DNA from 3 places in the Micromonospora sp. NPDC051006 genome. Region 1 is predicted to be linked to each of the others. Evidence: riboswitches for the same ligand, from Rfam matches in the RefSeq annotation. Region 1 holds a riboswitch; each other region holds the start of a gene.
What was found. Region 1 has a riboswitch for cyclic di-AMP ahead of ACIBBA_RS25790 (NlpC/P60 family protein). Riboswitches for the same ligand answer to the same signal wherever they lie in the genome.
Positions count from the first base shown of each region.

Region 2: linked by a shared signal. The riboswitch ahead of ACIBBA_RS27380 (coiled-coil domain-containing protein) and the one ahead of ACIBBA_RS25790 (NlpC/P60 family protein) in region 1 are both predicted to bind cyclic di-AMP.
Region 3: linked by a shared signal. The riboswitch ahead of ACIBBA_RS05640 (coiled-coil domain-containing protein) and the one ahead of ACIBBA_RS25790 (NlpC/P60 family protein) in region 1 are both predicted to bind cyclic di-AMP.

Region 1 is NZ_JBITFP010000021.1:49,932-54,135, forward strand. Features, by position in the region: gene ACIBBA_RS25780 (pyridoxamine 5'-phosphate oxidase family protein) at 1-196, opposite strand, end outside; gene dcd (dCTP deaminase) at 296-874, shown strand; gene ACIBBA_RS25790 (NlpC/P60 family protein) at 936-1,976, opposite strand; cyclic di-AMP (ydaO/yuaA leader) riboswitch at 1,989-2,124, opposite strand; gene ACIBBA_RS25795 (N-acetylmuramoyl-L-alanine amidase) at 2,364-4,204, shown strand, end outside.
Region 2 is NZ_JBITFP010000024.1:10,610-14,813, reverse strand. Features, by position in the region: gene ACIBBA_RS27385 (hypothetical protein) at 1-458, opposite strand, end outside; gene ACIBBA_RS27380 (coiled-coil domain-containing protein) at 606-1,676, opposite strand; cyclic di-AMP (ydaO/yuaA leader) riboswitch at 1,681-1,810, opposite strand; gene ACIBBA_RS27375 (cation diffusion facilitator family transporter) at 1,964-2,878, opposite strand; gene ACIBBA_RS27370 (HelD family protein) at 2,983-4,204, opposite strand, start outside.
Region 3 is NZ_JBITFP010000002.1:410,717-414,920, reverse strand. Features, by position in the region: gene ACIBBA_RS05645 (YibE/F family protein) at 26-1,393, shown strand; cyclic di-AMP (ydaO/yuaA leader) riboswitch at 1,560-1,691, shown strand; gene ACIBBA_RS05640 (coiled-coil domain-containing protein) at 1,695-2,714, shown strand; gene ACIBBA_RS05635 (carbonic anhydrase) at 2,816-3,538, opposite strand; gene ACIBBA_RS05630 (helix-turn-helix transcriptional regulator) at 3,710-4,042, shown strand.

The sequences.
Region 1 (4,204 bases):
GCCGTTTGGGCGAGTCGATGACGAAGCAGAAGAGCCCCTCGTCGGTGATCACCGGCGACACCGGGTGCACCCGGGGCCCGCCGTCGGCGCGGACCGTGGCCAGGTAGCCGAAGCCCGGACCGTACTGCTGCAGGAGAACGCGGATCCCGTTGGCGAGGCGGGGCTCGTCAGCGGCGAATTCGGACCAGGAAGCCATGCCGACATTCTATCGAACAAATGTACGAGGAGCGACCGCGACGCGCTGGTCACCGGCACCGGATCCGGCCTTCCTGGCGGGCCTCGCTATGGTGGTCCGATGCTGCTCTCCGACCGCGACCTGGTCACCGAGATCAAGGCCGGCACGCTCGGGTTGGAGCCGTTCGAGCCCACCCTGGTGCAACCGTCGAGCATCGACGTACGCCTCGACCGGCTCTTCCGGGTCTTCAACAACCACCTCTACACCCACATCGATCCGGCGATGCAGCAGGACGACCTGACCTCGGTGGTCGAGGTGCCCGACGGGGAGCCGTTCGTGCTGCACCCGGGGGAGTTCGTGCTCGCCTCGACCCTCGAGGTGATCTCGCTCGGCGAGCAGCTCGCCGGCCGGCTGGAGGGCAAGTCGAGCCTCGGCCGGCTGGGCCTGCTGACCCACTCCACCGCCGGCTTCATCGACCCGGGCTTCTCCGGCCACGTGACGCTGGAGCTGTCCAACGTGGCCAACCTGCCGATCACCCTCTGGCCGGGCATGAAGATCGGGCAGCTCTGCATCTTCCGGCTCTCCTCGCCGGCCGAGCACCCGTACGGCTCGGCCGTCTACGGCTCGCGCTACCAGGGCCAGCGGGGCCCGACCCCGAGCCGCTCCTGGCAGAACTGGCGCGCCTGGCCCACCCGCTGATCCCCGCACGACGAAGGGCCCGCTCCGTTGCCGGAGCGGGCCCTTCTCTCAGGTACGCGGATCAGCCGGGTCGGCCGTAGCTGTGGATCGGGCCGTCGTCGACCTTCTTCATCTTGACCGGTACGCCGGCCTGGGAGGCGTGCACCACCCAACCGCCACCGACGTACATGCCGACGTGGTGGATGTCGCTGTAGTAGAAGACCAGGTCACCGGGGCGCAGGTCGGCTCGGCTGACGTTCTTGGTCACCCGGCTCTGCTGCGCCGCGTTGTGCGGCAGCGAGACCCCGGCCTTCGCCCAGGCGGCGAGCATCAGGCCGGAGCAGTCGTACGAGTTTGGGCCCTCGGCGCCCCAGACGTAGGGCTTGCCGATCTGAGCGCAGGCGAACTTGACCGCGGTGCCGGCGGCCCCACCCGGATAGGTGGCCGGGCAGGGGGCGGGCCGCAGCGAACCGCCGCCGCCGTTGCCGTACACCTTGATCCGGAGCTTCTGCAGCCGGTCGATCTCGGCGTTGATCTGCTTCTTCTTGGCCGCGAGCTGGGCCTCGGTCCGGGTGAGTTGGGCGACCATCTCGTCGAGCGGCGCCTTCTGCCGGGCCAGCTGGTCGCGCAGGTTGGCCACCTGCTGCACGTCCTGCTGCTGGTTGTGGGCGAACCGGTCGAGCAGCTCGAGCTGCCCGACCACCTCGCTCGGGTTCTGGCTGCCGAGCACGGCGTTGATGGTGAGGACGTTCTCGCCCTTGTACGCGCGTACCGCGAGCGCGCTGACCTTGTCCATGGCCTGGTCGACCTGGAGTTGCAGCGGCTTGATCCGGGCACCCAGCGCGTCGGCCTGCTTGCGCTTGGCGGCGAGGTCCTGCCGGGTGGCGTTGTGCCGCTCGATGATGGGTTCGAGCTTGTTCCAGTCCTCGTCGATCTGGCGCTCGATCTCGGCGACCGACGGGTCGGCGTGGGCCGCTTTGGCGCCACCGGTCAGGACGACGGCGACGCCGAGCAGTGCGGCGAGAATGAGGGTGAAGCGGGACCAGCGTGAGCGCGGCGCAACCGTCGCCGGACCGGCTGTCGCCGGCCACTCGGACGGAGGCCGCGGGGCATGGTGGGCCACCGGGCTCCGGACTCCTTCTTCCTGACCGCCTACCGGGTTAGCTGACGGGTTCGGGCGGGAAGGTGGGCGCCCTACCGCAGTGACTGCGGATTCACCCCGGAAACCTGGGTCCCCGGCTCGCTCGCGAGCGACTCGGCGGTGTCGGACCGTTACCGCCCCGGCTGGACGGAACTGTTGGCGGGCCGACGAATGACCAGAGTAGAGATGGTCGTTATCGATCCGCAACCCATGGGGCCGTGACACTCCGTACCCGGGTCGCGGTGGCGCACCCTCGGTCCGTCATGAAGATTTCCTTCCGTGAATGTTGATAGATGGAAAGGTATTGACGCAGTGGTCGCGGCGGGGCCAAGGTGACCCCATCCCTACCCGTCCGACCTGGGGGGTTCGATGCACCGTTCAACCCTGTCGAGGAGCAGACTCGCCCTGCTCACCGCGGCCGTGGTCACGGCCACGACAGCCGTGCCACTCGGTGGCGTCCCGGCCGCGGCCGCGCCGCCCGACGACCGCCAGCAGCAGTACTCCGCCGCGGCGGCGGAGTACGGCGTACCGGAGAACGTCCTGCTCGGCGTCTCGTACCTGGAGTCCCGCTGGGACACCCACGCCGGCACGCCGAGCACCAGCGGCGGCTTCGGGCCGCTGCACCTGACCGACGTCGCGCACGTCACGTCGCAGCCCGCAGGCTTCCACGTCGACGCGCACGAGGACCCGCGCGGTGACGAGTCCCGACCGTTCACCGTCGCCGCACCGGCCGACGCGGCGGCGAGCAGGAACGCCCCGCTCGCCGCCGCGGTGCAGACCCTGCAGGCCGCCGCCGCGCTCACCGGCGCGAACGTCGACGCCCTCCGATCCGATCCGGCCACCAACATCCGCGGCGGTGCCGCGCTGCTCGCCGCGTACCAGCGGGAGCTCGGCGGACCGGTCGGCGCGAGCACCGACCCGGCCGCCTGGTACGGCGCGGTCGCCCGCTACTCGGGCGCCGACACCGAGGAGACCGCCGCGGCCTTCGCCGACGAGGTGTACGACCAGCTCCGCTCCGGCGCGAGCCGCCGCACCGACGACGGGCACCAGGTCACCCTCACCGCCCAGGCGGTCAGCGCCGACCAGTCCGGGCTGCACCGGCTCGGGCTGCGTCGGGCGGAGCGGCCGGACGGGCTGGAGTGCCCGGTCGGCCTCGGCTGCGAGTGGATCCCGGCGCCGTACGAGAAGTACGGCCCGGGCGCCGGCGACTACGGCAACCACGACCTGGGCAACCGTCCGGCGCAGCAGAAGCTGGAGTACATCGTCATCCACGACACCGAGGGCTACTACGGCCCCAGCGTCGGGTTGGTGCAGCAGGCCGACTACCTGGGCTGGCACTACACGCTGCGCTCGGTGGACGGGCACGTCGCCCAGCACATCAAGGCCAAGGACGTCGGCTGGCAGGCCGGCAACTGGTACGTCAACGCGAAGTCCATCGGCATCGAGCACGAGGGCTTCGCCGGGCACGGCACCTGGTACACCGAGGCGATGTACCGCGCCTCGGCGAAGCTCGTGCGGCACCTGGCGCTGCGGTTCAACATCCCGCTGGACCGGCAGCACATCATCGGGCACGACAACGTCCCCGGCACGGTGGCGTCCACCGTCGCCGGGATGCACTGGGACCCGGGCCCCTACTGGGACTGGTCGCACTACTTCGACCTGCTCAGGGCGCCGTTCCGGACCACCGGCACGGCCTGGACCGGCCTGGTCACCATCGACCCGGACGTCACCACCAACCGGCCGGCCTTCATCGGGTGCAACCAGCAGCCGCCCGGCGTGCCGACCCCGCCGCCGCCGGCCGAGCCCTGCCCGCTGCGCGGCTCGTCCGCGGTGGTCCTGCACAGCGCGCCCAGCCACGACGCGCCGCTCGTCAACGACCTCGGTGAGCGGCCGGACGGCACACCGGACACCATGTACATCTCGGACCACGGCGCCCGCGCCTCGGCGGGGCAGACGTACGCGGTGGCCGAGGTGCGCGGCGACTGGACGGCGATCTGGTACCTCGGCCAGAAGGCGTGGTTCCACAACCCCGCCGCGGCGCGGACCGCGAAGTGGGCCACCGGCTTCGTGGTGACTCCCCGGCCGGGGAAGGCGACCGTGCCGGTCTACGGGCGGGCCTACCCGGAGCAGGCGGCCTATCCGGCCGGGGTGCCCTACCAGACGATCTCGCCGTTGCAGTACACCTTCGCCGCCGGGCAGCGGTACGCCCT
Region 2 (4,204 bases), on a different contig from region 1:
CGTGGCCGGCCCCACGGCTTGTAGGTGGAGAGCACCGTCGCGATGATCATCAGGGTGGTCGACACGGCGGGCGCGATCACGAGGTCGGCCCGGTCCCGCGACGGCAGGGTGGCGCCGAGTTCCCCGGCGGCCCGAAGGTTCGGCGTGAGCAGCAGCAGCACCAACCCGACCATCACCGTCGTGATGAGCAGCTTGACCAGCACCCAGCGGTGCCGCAGCAGGCCCCACGGGGTGAGCAGCGCGCTGGCCAGGCCCACCAGCCAGACCAGCACGCTGAGCGGGGCGAACAGGGCGGTGCCGATCAGCGCGGCGACCGGGTAGACCACGGCCGGGTCGGCGCCCCGCTGCACGGAGATGCCGAGGGTGAGCAGGACCAGGTCGGTGCCGAGCCACCCGAGCGAGGTGACCAGGTGCAGCGTGAGCAGCGCCTTGCGGGTGCGGGGCGATAGCCGGGTCATGCCGACGATGCTGCCCGCGCGGGCCGGTCGATTCGTCCGGCGACCGACGACACCTCGGCTACGCCCGGCGACGTAGCGCCGCCGGTGGCGACGCCACGGCGGGCGTACGCCGGGCGGCCCGTGGCACGGACCGCCCGGCGGGCCGGGTCAGTAGACCGAGAGGTGCACGTGGTTGGTGTGGTCGCTGGACGGGTCCCCGCCTGCCCCGCTGTACGACTTCCAGCCACTGCTGGGTAGCCAGATCTGCCGGTACCAGATCACGTAGAGCACGGCGAGCCGGTCGGAGTTGCGGATGAAGTACGCCGCCAGGTTGTTGCCGTAGGTCTTGTCTCCGCCGGTGGCGTCGCCGCCGAAGCCGCTCTTCTGCGCGGCGAAGTCGCAGGCCCGACCCTTCGGGTGCTCGCCCGAGCCACCGTTGCGGTGGCAGGAGACGTACCGGGTGAAGCCGGCCGCCTTGGCCTGGTTGAGCGCGTGCAGGGTGCGCGGGGTGATGCAGCCGGTGGCCGGGGTCGGGTCGTTGACGCTGCAGGACTCCGGGGGCCAGGAGCCGTCGGAGTTGCGCCGGGCCGGGGTGGCCGTCGCGGTGGAGGTGCCCCGGTTGGAGACGTCCGCGGCGCGGGTGGCGTTGTTGTTCGCCACGGTCAACGCCCGCTCGGCCTGCTCCTTCCGCTTGGCCATCACGGTGACCTGCTTGCGCTGCTCGCGGATCTCGCCGTCCAGCGCGGCCCGGGTCCGGTTCGCCTCGTCCCGGGTGGCCAGCAGCTCGCGCAGCACCCGGTCCTCGTTCGCGGCCACCGCGTCCAGGGCGGCGGCCCGGTCCATGAAGCCGTCCGGGGAGCCGCTGTTGAGCAGCGCCGACATCGCGCCGAGCCGGCCGGTGCGGTAGGCCACCCCGGCGATCTCGCCGACCTTGCCGCTGCGCACGTTCAGCTCGGCCTCGGTGGTCTTCAGCTCGCCGGTGAGCTGCTGTTGCCGCTTCACCGACCGGTCCAGTGCGCTCTTCGCGTCCAGGTAGCCCTTGCTGGCCGCCTCGAGCTGGGCCCGCAGTGCGGGGGTGCCCCCCTCCTCGTCCTGCCCGGGGGCCGCGGCGAGCTGGCCGGTCGGGGGAGCGGCTCCGGCGGCGGTGCCGGGGGCGATCGCGACGCCGAGGGCGAGCGTCGCGGCGATCAGGGCCGCCATTCGGGCGGCGCGTCGTCGTACGGGTGCCACTGGTGGCATGCACATGTCCTTCCGTCAGCCGCCGACCGGGTTAGCTGACGGGTTCGGGACGGAAGATCCCTACCGCTGACGCGGATGCACCCCACGAACGTGGTTCCCCGGCTCGCCGTGTGGCGATTAGGCGACGGTCACCGCCGGCGCCGATGGGCGCCGCCTGGCGGAGGCCGGGACCGAGCCTACCGGTGCCAGGGCGACCCGTGCAGCAGAAGTGACAGAGGGTGCTGCTGTGGTTACCGGAAAATCCGACGTAAGCGGACGATAGCCACCCTGATTTAAGAGTGTCCTCATCACCACTCCACCGATCCGCAGGCCCCGGAGGTCGCTCCGGGCTCGATCTGCAGGGTGGCGTGCTCGATGTGGAAGTCCTCGCTGAGCGCCGTCCGGGCGGCGGCGAGCACCGCGCCGACGTCGGCCCCGGGCGACATGGTGAGGTGCGCGGAGGCCACCTCCATGCCCGAGGTGAGGGTCCAGACGTGCAGGTCGTGGACGCCGGCCACGCCGGGCACCTCGGCCAACCGGTCGTGCACGGCGGTCACCTGCAGGTGCTCCGGGGCGGCCTGGACCAGGATGCGGACCGCGGCCCGCCCGAGCCGCCAGGTGCGGGGCAGGATGAACACGCCGATGGCCACCGCCACCAGCGGGTCGGCCCACCACCAGTCGGTCACCGCGATGAGCGCCGCCGCGCCGATCACACCGAGCGAGCCGAGCAGGTCGCCGAGCACCTCGAGGTAGGCGCCCTGCAGGTTGATGCTCTCCCGGGCTGCCGAGCGCAGCAGTGCGAAGGCGCCCAGGTTGGCGAGCAGGCCCAGCGTGGCCACCACCAGCACCGGGCCGGCCAGCACCTCCGGTGGGTCGCCGAAGCGGCCGACGGCCTCGACCACCACGTAGACCGCGACGCCGGAGAGCAGGACGGCGTTCGCGAGCGCGGCGAGCACCTCGAGCCGGTAGAGGCCGAAGGTGCGTTGCGGATCCTGGTTGGCGTGCCGGCTGGCGGTGATCGCGGCGAGCGCCATGCCGATGCCGAGCACGTCGGTGAACATGTGCCCGGCGTCGGAGAGCAGGGCCAGCGAGCCGGTGCGGAACGCGGCCACGGCCTCGACCACCATCAGGCCGCTCAGCAGGGCGAAGGCCGCCCAGAGCCGGCCACGGTGATGCTGCGCGGCGTTCGCCACCGACCCGTGGTGGTCATGACCTGCGCCCACCAACTCACCCTCCGCCGACGGTCCGGACCGGTCAAATATATGCTCACATTGCTATGTGTGCAAGTAATTGACCGCGCTCAGTGGCGGCCGCGCCGCGCGCGATGTCAGCCGGTCGGGTCGATCGTGGTGAGCCGCTGGGTGGCCCGGGAGAGCGCCACGTAGAGCGTCCGGACGCCCGAGCCGGGGTCGGCCCGGATCTCGCTGGGCGCGACCAGCACCACCCCGTCGTACTCCATGCCCTTGGCCTCCAGGCTGGTCACCACCTGCAGCCGGGGAGCGTTGAGCGCGCCGAGCCAGCCGGCCACCTCGTCCCGGCGCGGCACCGGCGTGATCACGCCGACCGTCCCCTCCACCTCGCCGAGCAGCGTGGTCACCGCCGCCACGGTGGCGGTCCGCGCCTCGCTCGCGGGCACCACCAGCTCGACCGGGTCGACCCCGGTCGAGCGGACCGCGCTGGGCAACGTGAGGTCCGGGTAGAGCCGGCGGATCTCGGCCGCTGCCACCGCGAAGATCTCCGCCGAGTTGCGGTAGTTGGTGGTGAGGGTGAACTGCTGCCGGCGCCGCCGGCCCAGCGCGTGGTCGCGGGCCCGGGTCAGCTCCGCCGGGTCGCCGGTCCACGCCGTCTGCGCCGGATCGCCGACCACCGTCCAGGACGCCAGCCGGCCGCGCCGGCCGATCATCCGCCACTGCATCGGCGAGACGTCCTGCGACTCGTCCACCACCACGTGCGCGTACTCCCGGTAGTCCTCCGGGCGCTGCCGGGCCGCCTCCCGCGCGGCCCGCTGCCGGTCGGCGAAGGTGCTCAGCTCCCGCACCCCGCCGGCGAGCTGGTACGGGTCACGCTTCGCCCGGGCGGGCCGCACCGGCTGGCCGAGCATCGCGTCCAGTTCGTCGAGGAGCGCGATGTCGGCGATCGTCAGCCCTTCGGCGTCCAGCGTCCGGTACGCCGCGTCCAGCAGCCGGATCTCGCCGCCGGCGAGGATGCCGCCGGCGTAGCGGCGCAGCCGCTCCGGGCGGGCCAGCCAGCCCAGCACGTGCCGTGGGTGCAGCCGTGGCCACCAGGCCTTCAGGAACTCCCGGAACTCCGGCCGCTCGGCGATCTCGTCCTCGAAGGCGCGCTGCTCCGGCAACCGGCCGATGCCCAGCCGGCGGGCCTGCGCCCAGAGCGCGGCGAAGACGCCGTCGAAGCCGGCCCGGCGCACCTCGTTGCGGCGGGCCCCCCGGTGCAGCGCGCGCTCCCGGATCCCGTCCAGCTCCCGGTGGTCCAGCCGGAGCAGCGTGCCCCGGTAGAGCAGGCGCAGCTCGGTGGGGCCGTCCGGCACGGCG
Region 3 (4,204 bases), on a different contig from region 1:
CCTCGGATTCGTTGGGAGACTCGCATTGGGCGCCGACCACACCCGTCCCGCTCCGTCCACCCCGCCCCGGGTGCGACGGATCCTCGTCGCGACGGTGGTCCCTCTCGTCCTCGCCACCGTGGTCGCCGCTCTGGTGCTCTGGCCCTGGAACTCGCCCGAGCCGGAGGCCGGTGCCGACGTGCCGCGCTACCACGGCACCGTCACCCGGGTGGTGAGCGAGTCCTGCCCGCCCGCGCCCGAGGTCCCCGAGGGCGCGGGCGAGACCGGGTCGGGACCCTGCGGCACGGTGAGCGTACGGGTGGACACCGGCCCGGCCGCCGGCCAGCAGGTGCAGACCCCGATTCCGGCCGGTCCGGGGGCGCCACGGGTCGAGGCCGGCGACGAGATCATCCTGGTCGAGCTGACCGATCCGACCGATCCGACGTCGAGCAGCTGGAACATCGCGGAGCACCAGCGGGGCATGCCCCTGATCTGGCTGGCCGTCGTCTTCGCCGCCGCCATCGTCGCGTTCGGCCGGTGGCGTGGGGTGGCCGCACTCGCCGGCCTGGCCGCCAGCTTCGCCATCCTGCTCGCCTTCGTCCTCCCCGGAATCAGCGCGGGCCGGTCACCCCTGCTGGTCGCGGTGGTCGGCGCCGCGCTGATCATGTTCGTGGTGCTCTACCTGACGCACGGGATCACCGCGCAGACCTCGGTGGCCGTGCTCGGCACCCTGGGCAGCCTGGTGCTCACCGGGCTGCTCGGCACCCTGGCCACCGCCGCCACCCACCTCACCGGTTTCGGCAGCGAGGACGCCACCACGCTGTCGATGTTCCAGGCCGACGTGGACCTGCACGGCCTGCTGCTGGCCGGCATCATCATCGGCTCACTCGGCGTGCTCGACGACGTCACCGTCACCCAGGCGGCCACGGTCACCGAGCTGGCCCACGCGAACCCGGGCCTGTCCCGCCGGCAGCTCTACCGTGCCGCCACCCGGGTCGGCCGGGCGCACATCGCCTCGACGGTGAACACCATCGTGCTGGCGTACGCCGGTGCCTCGCTGCCCCTGCTGCTCCTGCTGACCGCCGACTCCCGCGGGGTGAGCCAGATCCTCACCAGCGAGTTCCTGGCCCAGGAGATCGTCCGCAGCGCGGTCGCCACGCTGGGCCTGATCGCCGCCGTACCGCTGACCACCGCGCTGGCCGCGCTGGTGACCACGGCCGGTCACGACGGACCGCCGGAGCGCACCGGTGACGGCACCCCCGCCACCCCGGCCGCCCGACCGGCGCCCGACCGGGCCGAGGCGCTGGAGGCGCTCGGTGCGGGCCGGCCCGGTCCGGCCGGAGATCCGCAACCATCCCCCGCCGCCCGGAAATGGTGGCCCGACCCGGACAGGAGCACGGACAGCGCATGGTGACACTCCGCAGCGTGATCAGGCGGGTCGCACGACCTGACGACCACGTCACTGATCACCCAGCGCAATGGCGAAATGACGGTTTTAGTCGGCATCCGGACGTAGATCCCCGGGTCGACTCTCAGGTAACCTCGCTGCCGGTTACCGACGAAGGCGCGCAGCGGCGCCTGCGGTACCACCGCCCAATCGCCAAGGGGCGAACCGGGAACCCAGGTACCCGGGGTGAATCCGCGCCAGCGGTAGGGGCCACTTCCGCCCCGAACCCGTCAGCTAACCCGGTCGGCGGTCGATGGAAGGGAACACTGTGACGGCACCCCTACGCCGCTGGTTGACACCTGTGGTGGCCGTGTTCGCCGCGTTGGCCGTGCTCGCCGGGCCCCTCCCGGCCTCCGCCGCGCCCAAGCCGAACACCCCCTCCGGGCATGAGGAGGACGGCGAGCCCAAGCTGCTCAACGACGTGATCGAGGCAACCAACCGCAGCTACTCCTCGGCCAAGATCAAGCTGGAGAAGTCTAAGAAGCGCCAGCTGGAACTCGCCCTCGAGGTGAAGCGGGCGCAGGACGAGCTGGACGCGCTGGCCCCGCAGGTCGGGCAGATCGCCGCCCAGTCCTACCGCACCGGGCGGATCGGCGCGATGGCCGTGCTGCTGGAGAGCAAGGCCCCGGACTCGTTCGTCCAACGCGCCGCCGGCCTCGACGAGCTCAACCTGGTCAACGGACAAAAGCTTGCCAAGGTCAACGCCATCAAGAGCCGCGCCGAACTGGCCAAGCTCGCGATCGACGCCGAGGTACGCGAGCAGCAGAAGCAGGCCGCCGTGATGGCCAAGCAGAAGCGCGACGCGGACAAGGCGCTGGCGCTGGTCGGCGGGAAGGGCTTCACCGGAGGCCTGGTCTCGGCCACCTCGCCGGTCGCCCGGATCGGCCCCGGCCGGACCGCCGACGGGGACTGGAAGCCCCAGTCGTGCTCCGAGAACGACCCCACCACCTCCGGCTGCGTCACCCCGCGCACCTTGCACGCGTACAAGGAGGTCAAGCGGGCCGGCTTCAACCGGTTCGTCGGCTGCTACCGCTCCGGCGGCCCGTGGGAGCACCCGAAGGGCCGCGCCTGCGACTGGTCACTGCAGAAGAGCGGCTTCGCGCCGTGGCACAACGACGACACCCGGATGTACGGCAACAACGTGGCCGCGTTCCTGATCCGTAACGCCGACCGGCTCGGCATCTACTACGTGATCTGGAACAGGCAGATCTGGTTCCCGGCGACCGGTTGGAAGTCCTACAGCGGGCCCTCCAACCACACCGACCACGTGCACATGTCGCTGCTCTAGCGACCATCCGCACGAAAGGGCCGCTCCGCGCTCGCGGGGCGGCCCTTCGCGTACCTCTGGCGGGCCGACAGCCCACGGCCGGCGGGCCGGGGTCGGCCCCGCTAGGCGGCTGCCGGCGCGTCGAGGCCCACCGGGGCGATGGTTCCCCCCGCCGGCACCTCGGCGACCTGGCGCACCTCACCCGCGGCGAGCCGGTACGACATGCCGACCACCGCGCACCGCCCGCCGGCCACCTCGGCGGCCAGCACCGCGGAGTTGCAGAGCAGGGCCTCGACGGTCTGAGCGATGTGGATGTCCACGATCCCGTTGATGTCGTCCACGCCCTCGGCGGCGGCCCGACGGAGGCTGGGCACCACGGCGTCCACCACCGCACCGAGGTGTCCCGGCGGCGGGGTGCCGGTGGCGACCGCCTCCCGGGCCGCCTGCACCGCGCCGCAGGAGTCGTGCCCGAGCACCACCACCAGCGGGACGCCCAGCACGCTGACCGCGTACTCGACGCTGCCGAGCACCTCGGGACCGGCGGTGTGCCCGGCGGTGCGGACCACGAAGAGATCACCCAGGCCGCGATCGAAGATGATCTCGGCGGCGAGTCGTGAGTCGGCGCAGCCGACGATCACCGCGAACGGGTGTTGCTCGGCGGCCACCTCGGCCCGGCGCTCGACGTCCTGGTTCGGGTGGCGCGGCGCGCCCGTGACGAAGCGTTGGTTGCCCGCCCGCAGCTCGGCGAGAGCCTGCTCCGGGTCGGGCGGCGACGCGACACCGTCCGACGCGTCGGGGACGCGCTGGGCGCCCGGGTGTGCTCCGGGCGATCCGGGTCCGCTCATGCCCGCACCTCGACTCCCACGCGATCGGCCAGGTCACCCCCGGCCGCTGACGGACGCGGGCTGTGATCCACGGTCACACCCAGCGCAAGATACGTCAAGGGATACGTGATATGCGTTTCAGGTGTTCAGCAGCGCCGGCCAAGGCGGCGGGGAACGCCGGCGAGCCATACCATGACGACCATGGCGACGAGTACGAGCGGGTACGGGAGCACCCGAAACTGGACCTTCCTCACCAATCACGGACACGTGCTGCTCGCCATCGCCCGGAACCCCACCGCCCGGCTGCGTGACGTCGCCGAGGAGGTGGGCGTCACCGAGCGCGCGGCCCAGGCGATCGTCGCCGACCTGGAAGCCGGCGGCTACCTGGTCCGCACCCGGGTGGGCCGGCGCAACGAATACACCCTCAACCCGGCCGGCCGGTTCCGCCACCCCGCGGAGGCGGACCGGGAGGTCGGCGCCCTCCTCGCGCTCTTCACCGAGGAGCCGGCACCAAACCACCAGTGACGACCGGCGGGCTCACTCGTCGCACGCCGGGCTCCCGTCGCCGCACCCTCCCCCCGTCGCACGCCGGGCTCCCGTCGCCGCGCCCCCTCGTCGCACGCCGGGCTCCCGTCACCGCACGGCGGGCTCCCGTCACCGCACGACGGGCGCGGCGGCGGTAATCTC